2 regions of the Thalassobacillus sp. B23F22_16 genome follow, and region 2 is predicted to be linked to the other one. Evidence: a T-box and tRNA genes for the amino acid it is inferred to sense, from the RefSeq annotation. Region 2 holds a T-box; the other holds one or more tRNA genes.
What was found. The T-box of region 2 lies ahead of glyQ (glycine--tRNA ligase subunit alpha). A T-box ahead of a tRNA ligase gene usually reads a tRNA of that ligase, here a tRNA-Gly.
Positions count from the first base shown of each region.

Region 1: it encodes a tRNA-Gly, which carries the amino acid that the T-box ahead of glyQ (glycine--tRNA ligase subunit alpha) is inferred to sense. The anticodon was not compared.

Region 1 covers NZ_JBIEKD010000012.1:113,720-122,743, forward strand. Annotated here, with positions in the region: gene ACGTNI_RS11300 (CdaR family protein) at 1-488, opposite strand, end outside; gene cdaA (diadenylate cyclase CdaA) at 481-1,296, opposite strand; gene ACGTNI_RS11310 (zf-HC2 domain-containing protein) at 1,505-2,155, opposite strand; gene sigW (RNA polymerase sigma factor SigW) at 2,170-2,733, opposite strand; gene ACGTNI_RS11320 (aspartyl-phosphate phosphatase Spo0E family protein) at 2,902-3,054, shown strand; gene rocF (arginase) at 3,189-4,091, opposite strand; tRNA gene ACGTNI_RS11330 (tRNA-Ala) at 4,312-4,387, opposite strand; tRNA gene ACGTNI_RS11335 (tRNA-Gly) at 4,495-4,569, opposite strand; tRNA gene ACGTNI_RS11340 (tRNA-Lys) at 4,586-4,658, opposite strand; tRNA gene ACGTNI_RS11345 (tRNA-Gln) at 4,816-4,890, opposite strand; tRNA gene ACGTNI_RS11350 (tRNA-Tyr) at 4,964-5,049, opposite strand; tRNA gene ACGTNI_RS11355 (tRNA-Thr) at 5,213-5,288, opposite strand; tRNA gene ACGTNI_RS11360 (tRNA-Val) at 5,298-5,373, opposite strand; tRNA gene ACGTNI_RS11365 (tRNA-Glu) at 5,378-5,452, opposite strand; gene ACGTNI_RS11370 (S8 family serine peptidase) at 5,877-9,024, opposite strand, start outside.
Region 2 covers NZ_JBIEKD010000030.1:8,979-18,002, reverse strand. Annotated here, with positions in the region: gene ACGTNI_RS17660 (YqfB family membrane protein) at 1-470, shown strand, start outside; gene yqfC (sporulation protein YqfC) at 542-823, shown strand; gene yqfD (sporulation protein YqfD) at 852-2,036, shown strand; gene ACGTNI_RS17645 (PhoH family protein) at 2,039-3,016, shown strand; gene ybeY (rRNA maturation RNase YbeY) at 3,308-3,775, shown strand; gene ACGTNI_RS17635 (diacylglycerol kinase family protein) at 3,750-4,127, shown strand; gene era (GTPase Era) at 4,243-5,148, shown strand; gene ACGTNI_RS17625 (YqzL family protein) at 5,251-5,394, shown strand; gene recO (DNA repair protein RecO) at 5,415-6,167, shown strand; T-box leader at 6,209-6,380, shown strand; gene glyQ (glycine--tRNA ligase subunit alpha) at 6,484-7,374, shown strand; gene glyS (glycine--tRNA ligase subunit beta) at 7,367-9,024, shown strand, end outside.

The DNA of each region.
Region 1 (9,024 bases), on a different contig from region 2:
ATTTTGGCATCACCGATTTCATAATTTTCCACCAGTTCCTGGTCATTGATCAGGTCCACCCCAACATCAAACTCACGCTCCACTTTTTCCTCAATGGTGACCTGAACGGTTCTAGGTTCAATATTGACGTGAAGTCGATTGGAAATACCACTATGCTGGACATTCACCGTATGAACTCCTGGACCATAACCTTCTAAGTTTACATAGACTTCAAAATTTTTCTGTCTAACTAGTGGTGTCATTACGCTGTTCGGGCCCTCCAATGTCATCGAAACATTTTGAGGCGCTCCACTGACTGTATACTTATCATCATCATAGACCAAGTCCAATGGAATGTTATTCAACACTTCAAATTCACTCGACCCATCATTAATCAATAATGCATCGCTTTGAGAGTTATCATCCAGGTTGACAGTCGTCCACAACAAGACAGCAAGCAATAACGAAATGACACGAATAAACCAGGGGCTGTTAAACCATTTATCCATCTTTCTTCCCCCTCCAGTTCCATGTCTTCACAGGAGCTTTGGTCGGTACATTCAATTCTTTATGAAGGATTTCACTCAGCTTTTCCTGACTCAATTCTCGATGTAACTCTCCATTTTTAGTGCATGATATGTTTCCTGTTTCTTCAGATACAATGATCGTCAGCGCATCAGTTACTTCACTGATTCCCATAGCTGCCCGATGCCGTGTACCCAATTCCTTGGAGATGAATGGACTTTCCGACAATGGCAGGTAGCATGCAGCAGCGACAATTTCATCGCCACGTATGATTACTGCGCCATCGTGTAAAGGGGTATTGGGAATGAAGATATTTGTCAGCAACTCGCTCGTCAACCGGCCTTCGATATTGATTCCGGTTTCCACATAATCTCCCATCCCTGTCTCTCTTTCAATCGTAATCAATGCACCAATCCGGCGCTTAGCCATATAGTTACAAGATTTTATGATGGCCTGGATGGATTTTTCCACCCCTTGATCCTCAGAAGTCGTTCTGCTGAAAAAGCTGCCGCGCCCTAACTGTTCTAACGCACGTCTGAACTCAGGCTGGAAAAGAATGATGATTGCAAGAAAACCCCAGGTAATTGCCTGTGAAGTCAGCCACCTTAAGGTAGTCAGCCCGAATAAGTTGCTAAACAGCCATATCGCCAGGACAACGAATATCCCTTTTAACAGCTGGACTGCCTTCGTTCCCCTGATCAACATGATCAATTTATATACAACAAACCAGACGAGGGCGATATCAATAGCTATAAGTAAGTAATCCAATAAGTCTAGTCCCCCATCAAGCATGCCTACACTTCCTTTTATAAGTAATTACAAGATAAAAACAAAGTACATATAATTATAGCATACTTACCTGTCACAGTGATAATGCTCTCCCATGCCACGCTCATAAAAAGACAGAATCGTCGCACACCTTTAAACCCTTAGTACCACTTATACTTGATCTCTTAACGCTAGAAAAAAAGACTGCCCTGCCTGACAGTCTTTCTCATTATTACTCCTTAGCCAGAGAAAATACACTTTCCCATGTATTTTTGATATGATACCACACCCACTCAAACACTTGGTTCACTTCATTGACTTCCCCGCTGACATAAGCCATATATTTCTCTCCATCGAGAGGGGAATCTTCCCTGCTGTCCTGCTTTAAGAGATCGCCGTTTATAATGGTGACATCTCCATTAACTGCTCCCTCAATTCGTAAATCCCCATTTCGAACGACCAGATCACCGTTAACCGTCACATCTTCCGGTACGATGACCACCTGGTTTTTTATTACTAAGTTTTCTTGTTTAGAAACCGTCACCTGCTGATCTTCTGTCCATGCAGAAAAAATACCGCCGAACATCATCAGGAAAAACACCGCCGCAGCCGTAAAGAACGGATGGTTTCTGAACCACTTCGTATAATGATTACGTTTCTTCTGCTTTGGAAGATTAGCCATCACGTTTGAGGTGAAGTCCTGGGGTGCCGATATGGGACTTGAACTCTTCACCAGACTGATTGTCCGTTTCAGCTCATGAAAGTGGGTCTGGCACTCCTGGCATGCCTGGAGGTGCATGCGCAATTTCTTTTCTTCCGCTTGCGTTAAATGGTCGTCTAAATATTTATGCATTAAAGCGATAGCTTCTTCTTTACAATTCATTCCCTCTCACTCCTTTACACGTGGCGAAGCCTTTTTCGCAACGTTTCCCTCCCCCGGTGAATCCGGGTTTTCACGGTACCTACAGGAATTTCCAACACATCTGCTATTTCCTGCAGGGACAGTTCATCTAAAAACCTTAGTACAATTACACTACGGTATTTAGGAGGTAATGCTAATATCTCTTTGTGAATATAAGTCTGTAATTCCAGACTTTCCACTTCTTCTTCGGGCAAAGCTTGATCTGCCGCTATTTGGGAGTACATGCTCAATCCTTCCGTCCCCTTTACTTCCGCATCCAGAAAATAATCCGGTTTCTTTTTACGTATGCGGTCGATGGTAAGGTTGGTAGCAATTCGATAGAGCCAGGTTGAAAACTTCCTCCGTTCATCAAAGCGGTCAATGTTGGTATAGGCCCGAATAAAGGCTTCCTGTGCAAGATCCTCTGCTTCATGAGCGTTTCCTATCATACGGAAACAAATTTGATACACTTTATTTTGATAAAAAGAAACTACATCTTCAAATGCAGCCTGATTTCCTTTTTTTATTTGTTTGATTTTCTCTTTTATCACGGTTTCCATTCTTTTATACCTCCGCTAAACTTGCGGTATTACCTGTACGAATGAGCAGCTCGTAAGGTTTCAAAAAATATCTAAGAAAATTTCCCCGTTTAAAGTTTAACATTTTTCATAGCAGGGTATGGACATTCAAATAAAAAAATAATTACATTTATATTATTGGAGGGCGTCATGGAACAAAAAAAGTTGATTTTAGTGGAAATTGAAAGATGCAGAAAAGAAATGAATGATTTGAGCAAACATTTAGATTTATCTTCCGAAGAGGTAGTAAGTATAAGCAGACAATTAGATGAATTGCTTAACCAATTTGAAAAAGCGAGATAATAATAACAGCAACCTATCCTTAAAGATAAGCTGCTGTTATTTTTTTACTTTAAATTTAACTTTGTTAAAATACTAAAGTGTAAGAAAATCTAAGGCTTTCGCCATAAGTACTTAGCCAAGTTTTTCTAATCGCTTTATAATAATTTCTCCCCGAATAAAGAGCCCATCAGACCTACAGCCACACTTGCTGTCTTATTTTTTTCGTCAAGAATCGGATTTACTTCAACAAATTCAGCCGAAGTCACCAGACCAGACTCATGCAGCATTTCCATAGCTAAGTGACTCTCCCGATAGCTCAATCCACCCATGACAGGCGTTCCTACTCCTGGAGCAGTATCCGGATCTAAACCATCCAGATCCAGACTCAAATGAAGCCCATCGGTACGATCTTTCAAGTATTCGATGGTTTCCTGCATCACAGCGGACATGCCAAGCCGGTCGACTTCATGCATTGTAAAAACCTTTATTCCTTTTTCTTTAATCAGCTCTCGCTCCCCTGCATCCAAAGAACGTGCACCAATAATGACGATGTTCTCTGGCTTCACTTTCGGCTGGTAACCATGGATGTTGACCAGCCTCTGGTGGCCAATACCCAGACTGACGGCAAGCGGCATTCCATGAATGTTGCCAGACGGCGATGTTTCATTGTTATTCAAATCACCATGAGCATCATACCAAATGACACCGAGATTTTCATAATGCTTAGACACACCCGCAAGTGTTCCTATTGCAATACTATGGTCACCGCCAAGAATAAGCGGGAAACTTCCCTCTTCGATTATGTCATCTACTTGTTGTGCGAGCTTTTCGTTACCTTCCATCACTTCATTCAAGTTGCGTAGGTTATCAACAAGTTCCTTTTGTTCACCCTTCTGCTGCGCAATTTCAACATTGCCCAGGTCTTCGATCGCAAGCTCCAACTTTTCTAACCGCTCGAGAACCCCTGCATAGCGAATCGCGCTCGGTCCCATATCTACGCCGCGTCGGTTTTGTCCCAGATCCATCGGTACTCCCAAAATCGATAGCTTCTTCATCATTTCATCCTCCTTCTTCTACTCTCCATTATTGTAGACGCTTTCAGACAAATGACTCAACCGGACATGATTGTGTATATATATACGGTAGCTCTCGCAGCTACTCGTCTCGCGCACAGGTATGTATGACGCTTGTAATAAACGAAAAAAAGCTGACATGGTAGTAGCATGTCAGCTTTTTTCTCGTCTGAATTTATGAAGTCGCTAGTAATGGTACAAGAAATGGTGGAGCCTAGCGGGATCGAACCGCTGACCTCCTGCGTGCAAAGCAGGCGCTCTCCCAGCTGAGCTAAGGCCCCGATGTAAGAAGTTTATTCGACGTAGCCAAAAATCGTATTTATGCAGCACTTCCAGTACACGATCAATCTTTAGCAAGGATGTTTACTCGACGTAGCAAAAGATTACATGGAGCGGGAGACGGGATTCGAACCCGCGACCCCCACCTTGGCAAGGTGGTGTTCTACCACTGAACTACTCCCGCTTAACAGTGATACAAGTGAGCCATGAAGGATTCGAACCTTCGACCCTCTGATTAAAAGTCAGATGCTCTACCAACTGAGCTAATGGCTCATTATTTAATGAAATATTACAACCTAATTGAGTAATGTGCTCGTCTCGTTGCTAGCTTATTCGGTGAAGCATACGCTCCTCGCAAAGCCTACGATGATGTAGTTCAAGGAAGTTTACGGCTTCTCTACCAACTGAGCTAATGGCTCATTAATAAAAATGGCTGGCCCAGCTGGATTCGAACCAGCGCATGACGGAATCAAAATCCGCTGCCTTACCGCTTGGCTATGGGCCATTAAAAAAATAGTACAAGTAATAAGTACTATTTGCTTTTTTTATAAAGTTAATTCATAGGAAAATGAAATAAATGGTGGAGGGAGTAGGACTCGAACCTACGAACCCGATGGGAGCGGATTTACAGTCCGCCGCGTTTGGCCAACTTCGCTATCCCTCCAAGAAAGTCACTTAAGAATTATAACAGAAAAACCTTTTATAATTCAACAGTTTTCTACAAGAAATTATTGGTGTTTCTAAAGGAAAATAATCAACGGTGCCCTTACAGGACTACTATTGTTTTCCAGCAAGAAGTCTATTCGACGTTGTAGGAAAACATTCAATGGTGCCGGCCAGAGGACTTGAACCCCCAACCTACTGATTACAAGTCAGTTGCTCTACCAATTGAGCTAGACCGGCAAATTTCAATGGTGGAGGATGCAGGGTTCGAACCTGCGACCCCTTGCTTGTAAGGCAAGTGCTCTCCCAGCTGAGCTAATCCTCCAAAGTGGTGACCCGTACGGGATTCGAACCCGTGTTACCGCCGTGAAAGGGCGGTGTCTTAACCACTTGACCAACGGGCCATTGAAGCAGTTGACAGCCTTTTGAAAGGTTGTCCTCTCAAACTGACAAATATTATTATATACAGCCGCTTAGTACTTTGTAAAGAGAAATTTTAATTTTTTTTCTTATTGCTTTCTCTCCCCACATTCTATTGAAAAAAGGTGCCCTTGAAACTCCAATCATCTACATTGAAATTAGCCTCTATTACTGTCTCATATATGACTTTGAATTCTCTCTTAACATGGACTTTGTCTCGTTTATTTTTAAATTCGTCTCTCATAATTTCGATATTGTCTCTCAATAGTTAAAAATTTGCTCTATTCTAATGTACTTGTCTCAAATATAGGACGCTTGTCTCGCTTATTGATAAAAAATAAGCAAAAAAGTAATCGCCGGGATCATCAAAAAAAGAGCTGCCCCGATCTGGGGCAGCTCCTTCACACCTTATTCTTCTGTGTTAATATACAGTTTTCCTTCTGCAGCTTCCTCAGCCACATTACCATAATCATCGGCAGCTTTTACAACAATCTCGGCACCTTCTGCTACTAGGTTAGAGGTTGCTGTCCAGTAGCCAACATAATGCCCTTCTTCCGTCTCCATCATTGGCAGCTCTGTAGCCTGATCAGAGAAGTTAGTAAGTGGCATTCTGATATAGAAAGTTGCGTCAAGTCCAGGATCGGCATCAAACTCGATCTTGACAGACTCACCAGCCTGCATATACTTATCTTCTGTTGGTTGTAGATTTTCAATATCAGTTGCATTAAATTTAGCATCCACAGTGACTGACTCTTCCGCACTGTTACCCGCTAAATCTGTTGCAATGACTACTATTTCGTTTTCACCTTCTGATAGCATGATGCGTTTGGAGTATGCACCGTCCTCATCCACATCAGCAGTTTGACCATTTACTTCGACGCGATCAAGATTTTCTTCTTCTACTTGACCTGCAACTGTAATGACTTCTTTATTTGTTTTATCGCCATTTGTTGGAGTGTCAATTGTCAAGACAGGGTTGTCTTGATCCAATGTCACTACTACAGGTGCAGATGGTTCAGTGGAACCGTTATCCATGGAAGATATCGCTGTCAGCTCATTTTCTCCTGTGTCCAGGGTGATATCAACAGCAAAACTTCCATCTTCAGTAGCTTCTGTAGTGCCTGCCTCCTCACCATCGTTGTAGACAGTGACTGTTGTCGTTGGTGCAGCACTACCTTCTACTGTAATGGATTCCTGATTGGTATAGGACCCATCAGCTGGAGATTCAATTACAGGAGCCTCCGCCGCATAATCGACTAGTGCTCTAATCATGTAATTGCCTTCCGCTTCTGGAGATTTGCTCCAGCTGCCGCCTACAAGCTGCCAGCTGCGGTCAGCATAGTCTCCATCTTCATCCGTAGCCAGACCAGGCGTATTAGGATTAGGATGGGTTTGAATATAAACCATATAGAAATCTCCATTAGCAACTATTCCTTTATCGGAGAGGTCTACATGAGTCCATTCCCCATTCCTTAACGCCTCTGCATCATATGGACCACCAATTTTTTCACCTGGTGCCCCATCTGTTCCTGTAGCATCATAAACTTCTACCTGGAACTCATTGCCGCCCGGTACTGGCCATTCCTCTGTCCAGAAGCGGAACAGTCCACCAGTAACCATAGCGGACTCCTGTCCTTCTTCCAGGGTCATTTTAACAGCCCAGCCATTACCAGCATCATAGAATGCACGAGCGTTTTCGGCAGTACCGTCATCATATCCGATTTCACCTGGATAACCGATGAATGGTGCCAATTCTACTTCCACTGTGTTGGTAGCACCACCCTCGATGGTAACAGGGACATCTTCGCCATGATAGGACGGAGCCATCACTCTTAAAGTATAATCGCCTTCATAAGCTTCTAGAGTGAATGTGCCATCTTCTCCTGTTTCAACGGGGGCTACTGCGGCATCTTCGATAAGCATCAAGGTAGCGCCCTCGATTGGTTCACCAGTCTGTTCGTTTGTTACGGTGCCTTCCAGTGTACCTGTCGCAATAGGATTCAGCGTGAAGTTAGCACTTACTGATCCGTCTTCTGGAACAGATACGGATTGCTCACTTGGATGGAAACCATAAGCATCCGCCACAACCGTAAAGTCACCTGCAGCATGCATTAATCGGTAACTTCCATCGGCAGGATTCGTACTGACCGATCGATCAGATTCTACCACGCTAACCGTTGCATCCAGAGGTAATACGTTTGGCTGTTTTTCTTTTTTCTTGCCTTTTTCACCTTTAAATTGCGGTGTTTGGAAATTTGTGAATTCACCTGGCAGCAGCTTTTTAGCATTAACAGGCTTTTTCATCTTCTTTGACCCTTTATCTTGAAAACCAAGGTCAGCTTGCGTGATCATATTTCTAGAATTATTCTTCTTTGTAGTCTTTTTCCCTTTTTTAACGGCAGCTGTTGCACCTGAGGATTCATCCGTCAAAACTACATCATCGATGAACCAGCCTTCTCTTGTGACAAGGAAATCACTTTCGACATGGAAACCGATGAAAACATTCTGACCGGCATAGTCAGATAGATCAACTTCTGACTCTGTCCAATCACTGGTAGTGCCATTGTACTCAGCCAGCTGCTCCCAATTTTCCATATCTGTAGAAACAACTACGTGACCGTAATCGTAATTATTTTCTAAGTTGTGCCAGGTTTGGAACTGAAGGAATGTGTCCTCTTCAGGAATCTCAACCGGCGGCATTACCAATGTCATATCAGAATAATTATCGTAATCACCAGTCAAGTTGGTTCCATATACCTTCTCACCGGATGCAGCACCTTCCGGACCATCTTCAGGCGTACCCCATTGCCAGCTGTTATTTTCACCGAATGATAACCAGCCGGTTGGAACAGTTTCAAAATCTTGTTCATACCCGACAGTAATGGCATCTTTGATGGCAACTTCAAATACATCCGTTTCTACTTCATTACCTCCAAAGTCAGTTACCAGCCATTTATAATTCAACTGACTGCCATTCATAATGTCGCCTTCCAGAACGGCCTGGTAGGTTCCTTCCAAGTAGTCTCCACCTACCAAGTCAGCTTCTACCGTCTCCCAAGGACCTTGGCCGTCAATACGGTATGACAATTCTACAGATCCTACACTGATATTGTCAGTAACTTCAGCTATCAATGGAAGCGGTACACCTTCATAGGTTTCTGATGGCGCGTCATGCTCGATAGCAGGAGCTTCATCATCTTCCCCTTCTTCATATACATGTCCCTTGATTTCGCCAATACCGCTGACGACTGCTGATACGGCAGTATAAGCATTCACAATACCATGGCCATAACCTTCATTTGGATCTTCAGGATATTGGTCATTAGTAGTTGTATCTGCTGTTTCAAGCATCAACTCTTCCAGGTCATCTACTGACAAAGAGTTATCTGCCTGTAATAGCAATGCAGCTGTACCCGCTACGTGAGGGCCAGCCATTGATGTTCCATTCCATCCGCCTTCATAGCCGCCGCCCGGAACAGAAGAGCGAACGTTGGCCCCGGGTGCTGAAATATCCGGCTTGATTTCTCCATCATATGGCGATGGACCTCTGGAAGAA
Region 2 (9,024 bases):
GTATTATCAGTTGGTTGAATCGGATGAATGCAGAGCAGGAGGAGGAGCGGCCGAAACGGCCGGCCCCCCAGCAGAAGCAAACGCCTGCACGCCCAGCACAGCCTGGAATGGAGCGGATGGAAAGAACTGAGCGCTCTCAACAGAAAATGCCAGCCGAAAATAGGGTTGAAAAATATTACGAAGAAAAGAAAAGACAAATCAAAGATATTTCTGAACGAAATATCAGTGATAGACAAGACACCGGCTCTTTCACTTATGAAACACCAAACCGGAAAATCCATGATGCCCTCCCAGGGCAAATGGAACGTACGAAACCGGCGCAGTATGGTCAGAAAGCAGCACCTTCTCTTTCGATTAAAAGCAATTTGAATCGAAAGAAGATTGCTGAAAGTGTCATGATGGCCGAGATATTGGGCCCCCCCCGAGCGCATAAACCGCATCGTACATTTTCAAAACGAAATAATTATTGATAAGAACGCACGGATTGTAGTGATACAATCCGTGCGTTTTTCGTATATATAGAGGAGGGGGAGGTCGTTACATGAAAAAATGGCAACAACAGATCCGTGGCTGGATGGCCAATTACTTGGAACTTCCTTCTGATGTCATGTTGGATTTGCCAAGAGTCACTACAATCGGGGATTTCCATGTTTATATAGAAAACCATCAGGGACTGCTCCATTTTTCTGAGCATGAAATCAGACTGAAATCGAGGAAAGGACAAATCCGTCTGACTGGTGAAGGATTCGTTTTAAAAATGATGTTATCGGAAGAAATACTGGTAGAAGGAAAGATGCATTCAATTTTATTTACGGATCAATAATTTGTTCCTTGAAAGGAGGCCTTTTAAGATGAAACCTTTACAAGGTAAGTTCATAAAGGGATACGTCACACTAATCATCCAGGGTACATATCCGGAACAGTTTATCAACCTTTGTGCCAGAGAAGGGGTGGTTATTTGGAATGCAAAGAAATTGTCGGAGCATCAGCTTCAGGCAAACATTTATCTGGATGACCTCACAGAAGTGAAGAGGATCAGAAAAAGGACAAGGTATAAAATTCGTTTGAAACGCGGACAAGGAATCCCTTATTTGTGGAGTAATTTTGTAGCTCAGAAGCCATTATGGTTTGCGTTACTGTTAACCATCATGCTTCTTGTTTTTGTTTCCAATTTAGTTTGGTCCGTTCATATCGAAGGACTGCCAAAAGAACTGGAGAAAAAAGTGGAAAAGCAATTAAAGGGGTACGGGGTGCAGCCAGGAGCTGTTTCTTTCAGACTTGATGATAATGGCACTTTACAGCAGAAGCTTCTGGATGATATACCGGAACTGCTTTGGATCGGTGTGGAGAAGAAGGGAACCGCATATATTTTTCATGGAGTTGAAAAGACATTAGTAGAAAAAGAGGAAGCAAGGCAGCCGGCAGATTTGGTGGCGGCGAAAAAAGGCATGATTCATTACATTTATATCTCACAAGGTAAGCCGATGGTTGAGGTTAACGACTATGTGGAAAAAGGCGATTTGTTAGCATCTGCCCAACTGGATGAAAATGATAAAAGTCTTGTCCGGGCAGAAGGACAAGTTGTCGCTGAAACATGGTATCGCGTAGAAGTTACCGCAAGCCAACAAGAGAATATACAAACAGCTACAGGAGAGTTTGAAAAACAATACCATATCAATATCGCGGGTTTTGAATTTCCTGTATGGGGCTGGGGTAAAATAGACTACAAGTTCAAGAAAAAAGAAGAAGATTATCATCAGCTGAGCATATTTTCTAAGACCTTCCCTTTCTACTGGAAAAAAACAACGTACTTTGAGCTGTCTCGCATGAAGTATGACAGAACCGAGGAAGAAGCAGCGCAAATAGCAAAAGAGCAGGGGAAAAGAGATTTGCTCAAAAAACTTCCTGAGGGTTCTGAAATTACGGAAGAAAATATTTTGCACCGAAGTGTGGACAATGGTAAAGTAAAATTAATCCTTTTTATGAAAGTTCATGAAGATATAGCAAAGACAAAGAATGTGAATCAAGGAGATTGAATATGCAGGAAGACTTAAAAACGATTGATATACAACTAGATAACCCATCAGAAGCATTAGCATTATTTGGAACAGAAGATCGAAACCTTAAACAGATTGAGGAACAGCTTCAGGTTTCTATAATTTCCCGCGGGGAACATGTAAGCGCCTCGGGCCGTGGAGATAAGACTAAGCTTGTGGAAGAAGTATTGCTTTCTTTACTGGCACTAATCAGAAAAGGTTTGACGATAACTGAACGGGATGTTGTCTATGCTGTGGAGCTGGCCAAAAAAGGAAAAATCAACCAGTTCGAGGCCTTATTTGAAGACGAAATTACCCGAAATGCAAAAGGTAAATCGATTCGTGTTAAGACATTGGGGCAACGCGGCTACGTATCAGCCATCCGTAATAATGATTTAGTGTTTGGGATCGGCCCCGCTGGAACAGGTAAAACTTATTTAGCTGTCGTTATGGCGGTCAATGCCCTGAAAAATGGGCAGGTTAAGCGGATAATATTAACCCGGCCGGCTGTAGAAGCTGGGGAAAGCCTTGGCTTTCTGCCAGGTGATTTGAAAGAGAAAGTAGATCCTTATCTCCGTCCTCTCTATGACTCACTGCATGATGTATTAGGGACTGAACATACCGCTCGTCTTATTGAGAGGGGAACAATTGAAATTGCCCCTCTTGCCTATATGCGTGGACGCACGCTGGATGATGCGTTTGCTATTTTGGACGAAGCGCAAAATACTACTCCTGAACAGATGAAAATGTTCTTGACCAGACTCGGCTTTGGTTCAAAAATGGTTATCACAGGGGATATTACACAGGTTGACCTGCCTAAAGGGGTAAGGTCAGGGCTTCGTGAAGCAGAATTGCGTTTAAGAGGGATTAAAGGATCCTCATTTATCCATCTTGATCAGACAGATGTTATCCGTCATCCATTAGTACAACGAATTATTGATGCTTATGAGAAAGATAAAGAGAAGAAGGAAGACAAATAAGACCCGGATGCAAGGGTCTTATTTTATACTTTAAAAAAGTAAACTTTGTTAAAAGGCTAGAGTATAAAAAAACTAAGGCTTTCGCCAGAATTACTTGGCGACAAGCCAAGTTTTTCTATGGTAGGATAAATGCTGATGCGTATAGCTATTCAATTCTATCCAACAACACATCATCAGAGGTTTAATGGTTTTGGAAAAGCGGAACATGTTAAAGAATAAACCAATAAGAATTAGTGGGGCGGACACAATATAAATTAAGTGATAACTCGTTATTAAGGAGGCGGACCAATGATCCAAATTGACTTTCATGATGAAACAAATACCATAGACGAAGGCCATATCGATATGATCCAGCGTTTGCTGCGCTTTGCTGGGGAAAAGGAAAAAGTCCAAAATGAAGCTGAAATCTCCGTGAATTTTGTCGATAACAAAGAAATTCAAATATTAAACCGTAACTATCGCCAAAAGGACGCACCGACCGATGTCATTTCCTTTGCCATGCAAGAAGAAGGAGAAGGTGAGGTACGGGTGATCGGTGAAGAAATCCCGGTAGTTCTCGGTGATATTGTGATATCTGTTGATAAAGCAAAGGAACAGGCGCAAGAATATGGCCATTCCCTGGAACGTGAACTAGGCTTCTTAGCCTTGCATGGTTTTTTACATTTATTAGGGTACGACCATATGGAGGAAACAGATGAAAAGAAAATGTTCCAAAGACAAGAGGATATTTTAAATGAGTTCGGGTTGGAACGGGAATAAAAAAAGAGGTATAGGGTTTAAGTACGCTTGGAGAGGGATACTTACAGTTACAAAGACAGAACGGAATATGAAGTATCATTTGATTATCGCTGCTATCGTCCTGTTATGTTCCATGATTATGCAACTTTCACGGGTTGAATGGGCAATTGTTTTATTAGTAATTGGGCTGGTTTTGACTATGGAAATGGTAAACACCAGTTTAGAAAAAGCAATGGACCATTTATCACCGGATATCCACCCAGCTGTCGGTATGGTAAAGGATATAGCGGCCGGAGCAGTATTGATAGCAGCATTATTATCGGTGATTATCGGATTAATAATTTTCATTCCGAAACTAGTGGCGTTTTTCTGAAAAAGCGCGCTTGAGCGAAAAAGATTGAAAGCTTTTGTCGAGTACATGTAAATACAATCCATCTATAGTAAAATAGTTATTACACTACACCTCATTCACAAACGGAGGATAATTTATGGAGAAATCATTCAAGTCAGGTTTTATTGCAATTATTGGCAGGCCGAATGTTGGAAAGTCTACGTTCATGAACCGTGTCATCGGCCAGAAGATTGCCATAATGAGCGATAAGCCACAAACAACAAGAAACAAAATACAGGGCGTATGGACAGAGGAAGAGGCCCAAATCGTATTTATCGATACACCTGGCATTCATAAGCCTAAGCACAAGCTAGGGGATTTTATGGTAAAAGTTGCTGAACAATCGTTGAATGAAGTAGATGCTATCATGTTCATGATCAACGCAGAAGAAGGTTATGGCCGGGGTGACCAATTCATCATCGATCGCCTGGATAAAGTAGATAAGCCTGTATTTCTAATTATTAATAAAATTGATAAGGTACACCCTGATGATCTATTGCCGTTGATCGACCAATACCGGGAAATGTATGACTTCAAAGAAATCATCCCTATTTCGGCATTAGAAGGGAACAATGTCACTCATTTATTAGATGTATTAAAGCAGCAGCTGCCGGAAGGACCGCAATATTATCCTGAGGATCAGATTACCGATCATCCGGAAAGATTTATTATCAGCGAGATGATTCGGGAAAAAGCACTTCATCTGACTAGAGAAGAAGTTCCTCATTCTATTGCGGTGGTGATTGATGGAATAGAGCATCGTGAACAATCAGAAACGGTGTATATCCAGGCTACGCTTATTATTGAACGTCCTTCTCAAAAAGGTATTATCATTGGGAAACAAGGCAAGATGCTGAAGGAAATAGGACAACGGGCCAGGGAAGATATTGAGGCATTACTAGGGACAAAAGTTTTCCTGGATTTGTGGGTGAAGGTACAGAAAGATTGGCGCAACCGTCAGCTTCAGTTGAATGAGTATGGCTACAAAGATGATGAATATTAAGTTCTGGTAAAATTTAATATTCATGCTTAAGCTTGTTGGGAGCATCCTAAGAATGTGACGTTATTTATGAATGAATAACTAACTTGAAAGGCGGTGTTTCTTGTGGTCGACTTGCCATGGAAAGTTTTTAGTCAAACAGGAAACATAGAAACCTACTTACTCATGAAAGAGATGGAAAAGCAAGCGTTAAACGAAGAAGAGCCTCAGGAAAGTGAAACGGTTTCTGGAACTGAATCCAATATGTAGAATTAGAAAAGGTGACAGCATTGTTTGAAAAAGTCGAGGGAATCGTCCTACGAACAAAAGATTATGGGGAAACTCACAAAATCGTTACTCTTTTTTCCAGGGAAAAAGGTAAATTCGGTATCATGGCTAAAGGAGCAAAGAAGCCTAAAAGCAGGATGGCTTCTATTACCCAGCCTTTTATACACGGGCATTATTTGGTACAAACAGGACGAAATCTCGGTTCTCTCAGCCAGGGAGAAGTCATTTCCTCACTGCGGGGAGTACGTGAAGATATTATCAAAACAGCTTATGCAGCTTATTTGGCAGAAATGACAGATAAAATGGTGGAAGATAAGCAGCCGGATCCATTTTTGTTCCAACAATTTCTTCAGACGTTGATTTGGATTACAGAAGATAAGGATCCGGAAATATTGACAATGATGTATGAACTTAAATTATACAAAAAAGCAGGGTTCGCTCCTCAGCTTGATGTTTGTGTAAATTGCAGCCACGAAAATGGCCCCTTCTCCTTTTCTGTAAAAGAAGGGGGCTTTTTATGTTTCCGCTGTAAACATATGGACCCGGAAGCATACGGACTTACCGAAAAAATGGCAAGTTTACTCCGTTTATTTGCCAATGTAGATGTTGCACGTGTAGGTAATATCACAATAAAAGAAGAGAATAAGCGCAAAATACGGCAGCTGATGGATGCCTATTATGATTATTATGGTGGTTATTATATCAAGTCAAAGAAATTCCTGAAGCAGCTGGACCTTTTTAAACCAGAAGATTGACAAAGTAGTAAGCTATCAAGTATGATGCTATTACCAATTAAACTTGTGCGTTGAAGGAAAGTAGTACCTATTCCCCTGGACTTAAGCGAGCCTGTGATAGTGTGAGACAGGTGTTGAAGAGATAGGGAAGGCATTCCTGAGCAGCTTTCAAAGCGGCTTCCTGGGAGACAGGAAGCAAATAGGGTGGAACCGCGGGAAAATCTCGTCCCTATGTCATGGACAGTGACATAGGGACGAGATTTTTTTAATGTCTAATGGACAAAGTGCTTGTATTTTGTTTTGGGGAAAGACATTCATCTACTGGAGGGAAGAAAATATGAACATACAAGATATGATACTGACATTACAAAAGCATTGGTCAAACCAAGGATGCCTGTTAATGCAGGCTTATGATGTAGAAAAGGGAGCGGGAACAATGTCTCCTATGACGTTATTACGCAGTCTTGGTCCAGAGCCCTGGAACGTCGCCTATGTAGAACCTTCACGAAGGCCTGCGGATGGCAGGTATGGGGAAAACCCGAACCGGCTATACCAGCATCACCAATTCCAGGTAATCATGAAGCCTTCTCCTGACAATATCCAGGAATTATACTTAGATTCTCTTAAAGCTTTAGGAATAGATCCGTTGAAGCATGATATCAGATTTGTGGAAGATAACTGGGAAAATCCGACGCTTGGTGCCGCTGGTTTAGGCTGGGAAGTATGGCTGGATGGAATGGAAATTACCCAGTTCACCTATTTCCAGCAAATAGGCGGACTTGAAGCGAAACCAGTCTCTGCAGAAATAACTTATGGGTTAGAGCGATTAGCTTCCTATATCCAGGATAAAGAAAATGTTTTCGAGCTTGAATGGACGAATGGTGTAACTGTCGGGGATATATTTTCGCAACCAGAATATGAACATTCCAAGTACACTTTTGAATCGTCTGACAGTGATATGCTATTTAACTTGTTCAGCGTATATGAAAAAGAAGCCGAACGTGCGATGGAGCTTGGCCTTGTATTCCCGGCTTATGATTATGTTCTTAAGTGCTCCCATACGTTCAATTTATTAGATGCTAAAGGAGTAATTTCGGTAACAGAGCGTACCGGTTATATTGCTCGTGTCAGAAATCTGGCACGTAAAATTGCTAAAACTTTTGTAGAAGAACGTGAACGGATAGGCTTTCCTATGTTGAAAGATAAGGAGGATGCGTCTCATGAGTAATACCGTGCTATTCGAGGTCGGATTAGAAGAACTGCCAGCTCGCTTTATTGATGATGCACTGGCTCAATTAGAAGAAAAAACAAAGCAATGGCTGGACGATTTACGTCTTCCTTATGACACTATTGCAACGATGGCTACACCGCGACGTCTGTCTGTTAAAGTTGAAGGGCTGGCAGATAAACAACCGGACATCGAAGAAGAAGCCAAAGGCCCAGCAAAAAAGATAGCAATAGATGAGGAGGGCAATTGGACAAAAGCTGCAATTGGCTTCACTAAAGGACAAGGTAAAAGTGTGGATGATATTTATTTTAAAGAAATAAAAGGGACGGAATACGTTCATGTCAATAAATATACGGAAGGAGAGTCCACAAAGAATTTGGTTAGTCAATTTAGTGACATTATACTTTCTTTGAACTTTCCTAAGAATATGCGCTGGGGAAGCAGGCAACTGCGCTATGTCCGCCCAATCCGCTGGCTGGCAGCCCTCTATAATGATGAAGTGATTCCATTTTCCATTGAGGATGTCCACACTGGCAAGAGCACATTCGGTCATCGATTCCTCGGTGATAAGGTTGAAGTAACGCATGCGGATCAATATGAAAGGCTATTGCAAGATCAATATGTCATCGTCGATGTTGCTATGAGGAAAGAAATGATTGCCACGCAAATAGAAAAGCTGGCACAAGAAAAAAACTGGAATATCCTTGTAGATGAAGATTTACTCAATGAAGTAACACACCTGGTTGAGTATCCAACTGTTTTTTATGGAGAGTACAGCGAAGATTTTCTTATTGTGCCAGAAGAAGCTTTAATAACTTCCATGAAAGAGCATCAACGCTATTTCCCTGTTCGAGCGAAGACGGGAGAATTACTGCCGTTTTTCGTTGCTGTAAGAAATGGTGACGACAAACATTTGGATAATGTAGCGCGGGGCAATGAAAAAGTATTGAATGCAAGACTGGCTGATGCTCGTTTTTTCTATGAGGAAGATCAAAAAGCTTCCATAGAACAAAGCCTCGACAAATTAGCACGAATGGTTTTCCAGGAGGATTTAGGAACGATAGCAGATAAAGTTCAACGTACGGTCAAGCTTTCTGATGCGCTCAGCGACCATTTGAAGTTGCAGCCCGCTATTAAAAAGCAAGTGCTGCGTACGGCTGAAATAAGCAAATTTGACCTTGTCACTCATATGGTGGGTGAATTTCCTGAATTACAAGGTATTATGGGAGAGAAATATGCAAGGATATTTGGAGAGGACGAGGAAGTAGCCCAGGCTATCAATGAGCATTATATGCCTCGACATGCTAACGGAGAATTGCCAAACTCTATCCCAGGTACTGTCGTAAGTATCGCTGATAAACTGGATACGATTGTCGGGTGTTTTTCGATTGGTATCATTCCTTCAGGCTCTCAGGATCCATACGGTCTGCGCAGATCAGCAATCGGCATCCTGCAAATGTTAGATAAAGAAGCTTGGGATATTCAATTGGAAACCCTCGTGAACTCAGCAGTTAAACTCTATATCAGCCTTGGTCTGCCAAATCGGTCAGAGGAAGAAGTTGTACAGGATCTTAATGAGTTCTTCCATATCCGGGCAAGTTACCTTCTTAAAGAAGAAGGAGTAGAGCCTGATATTGTAGAGGCGGTACT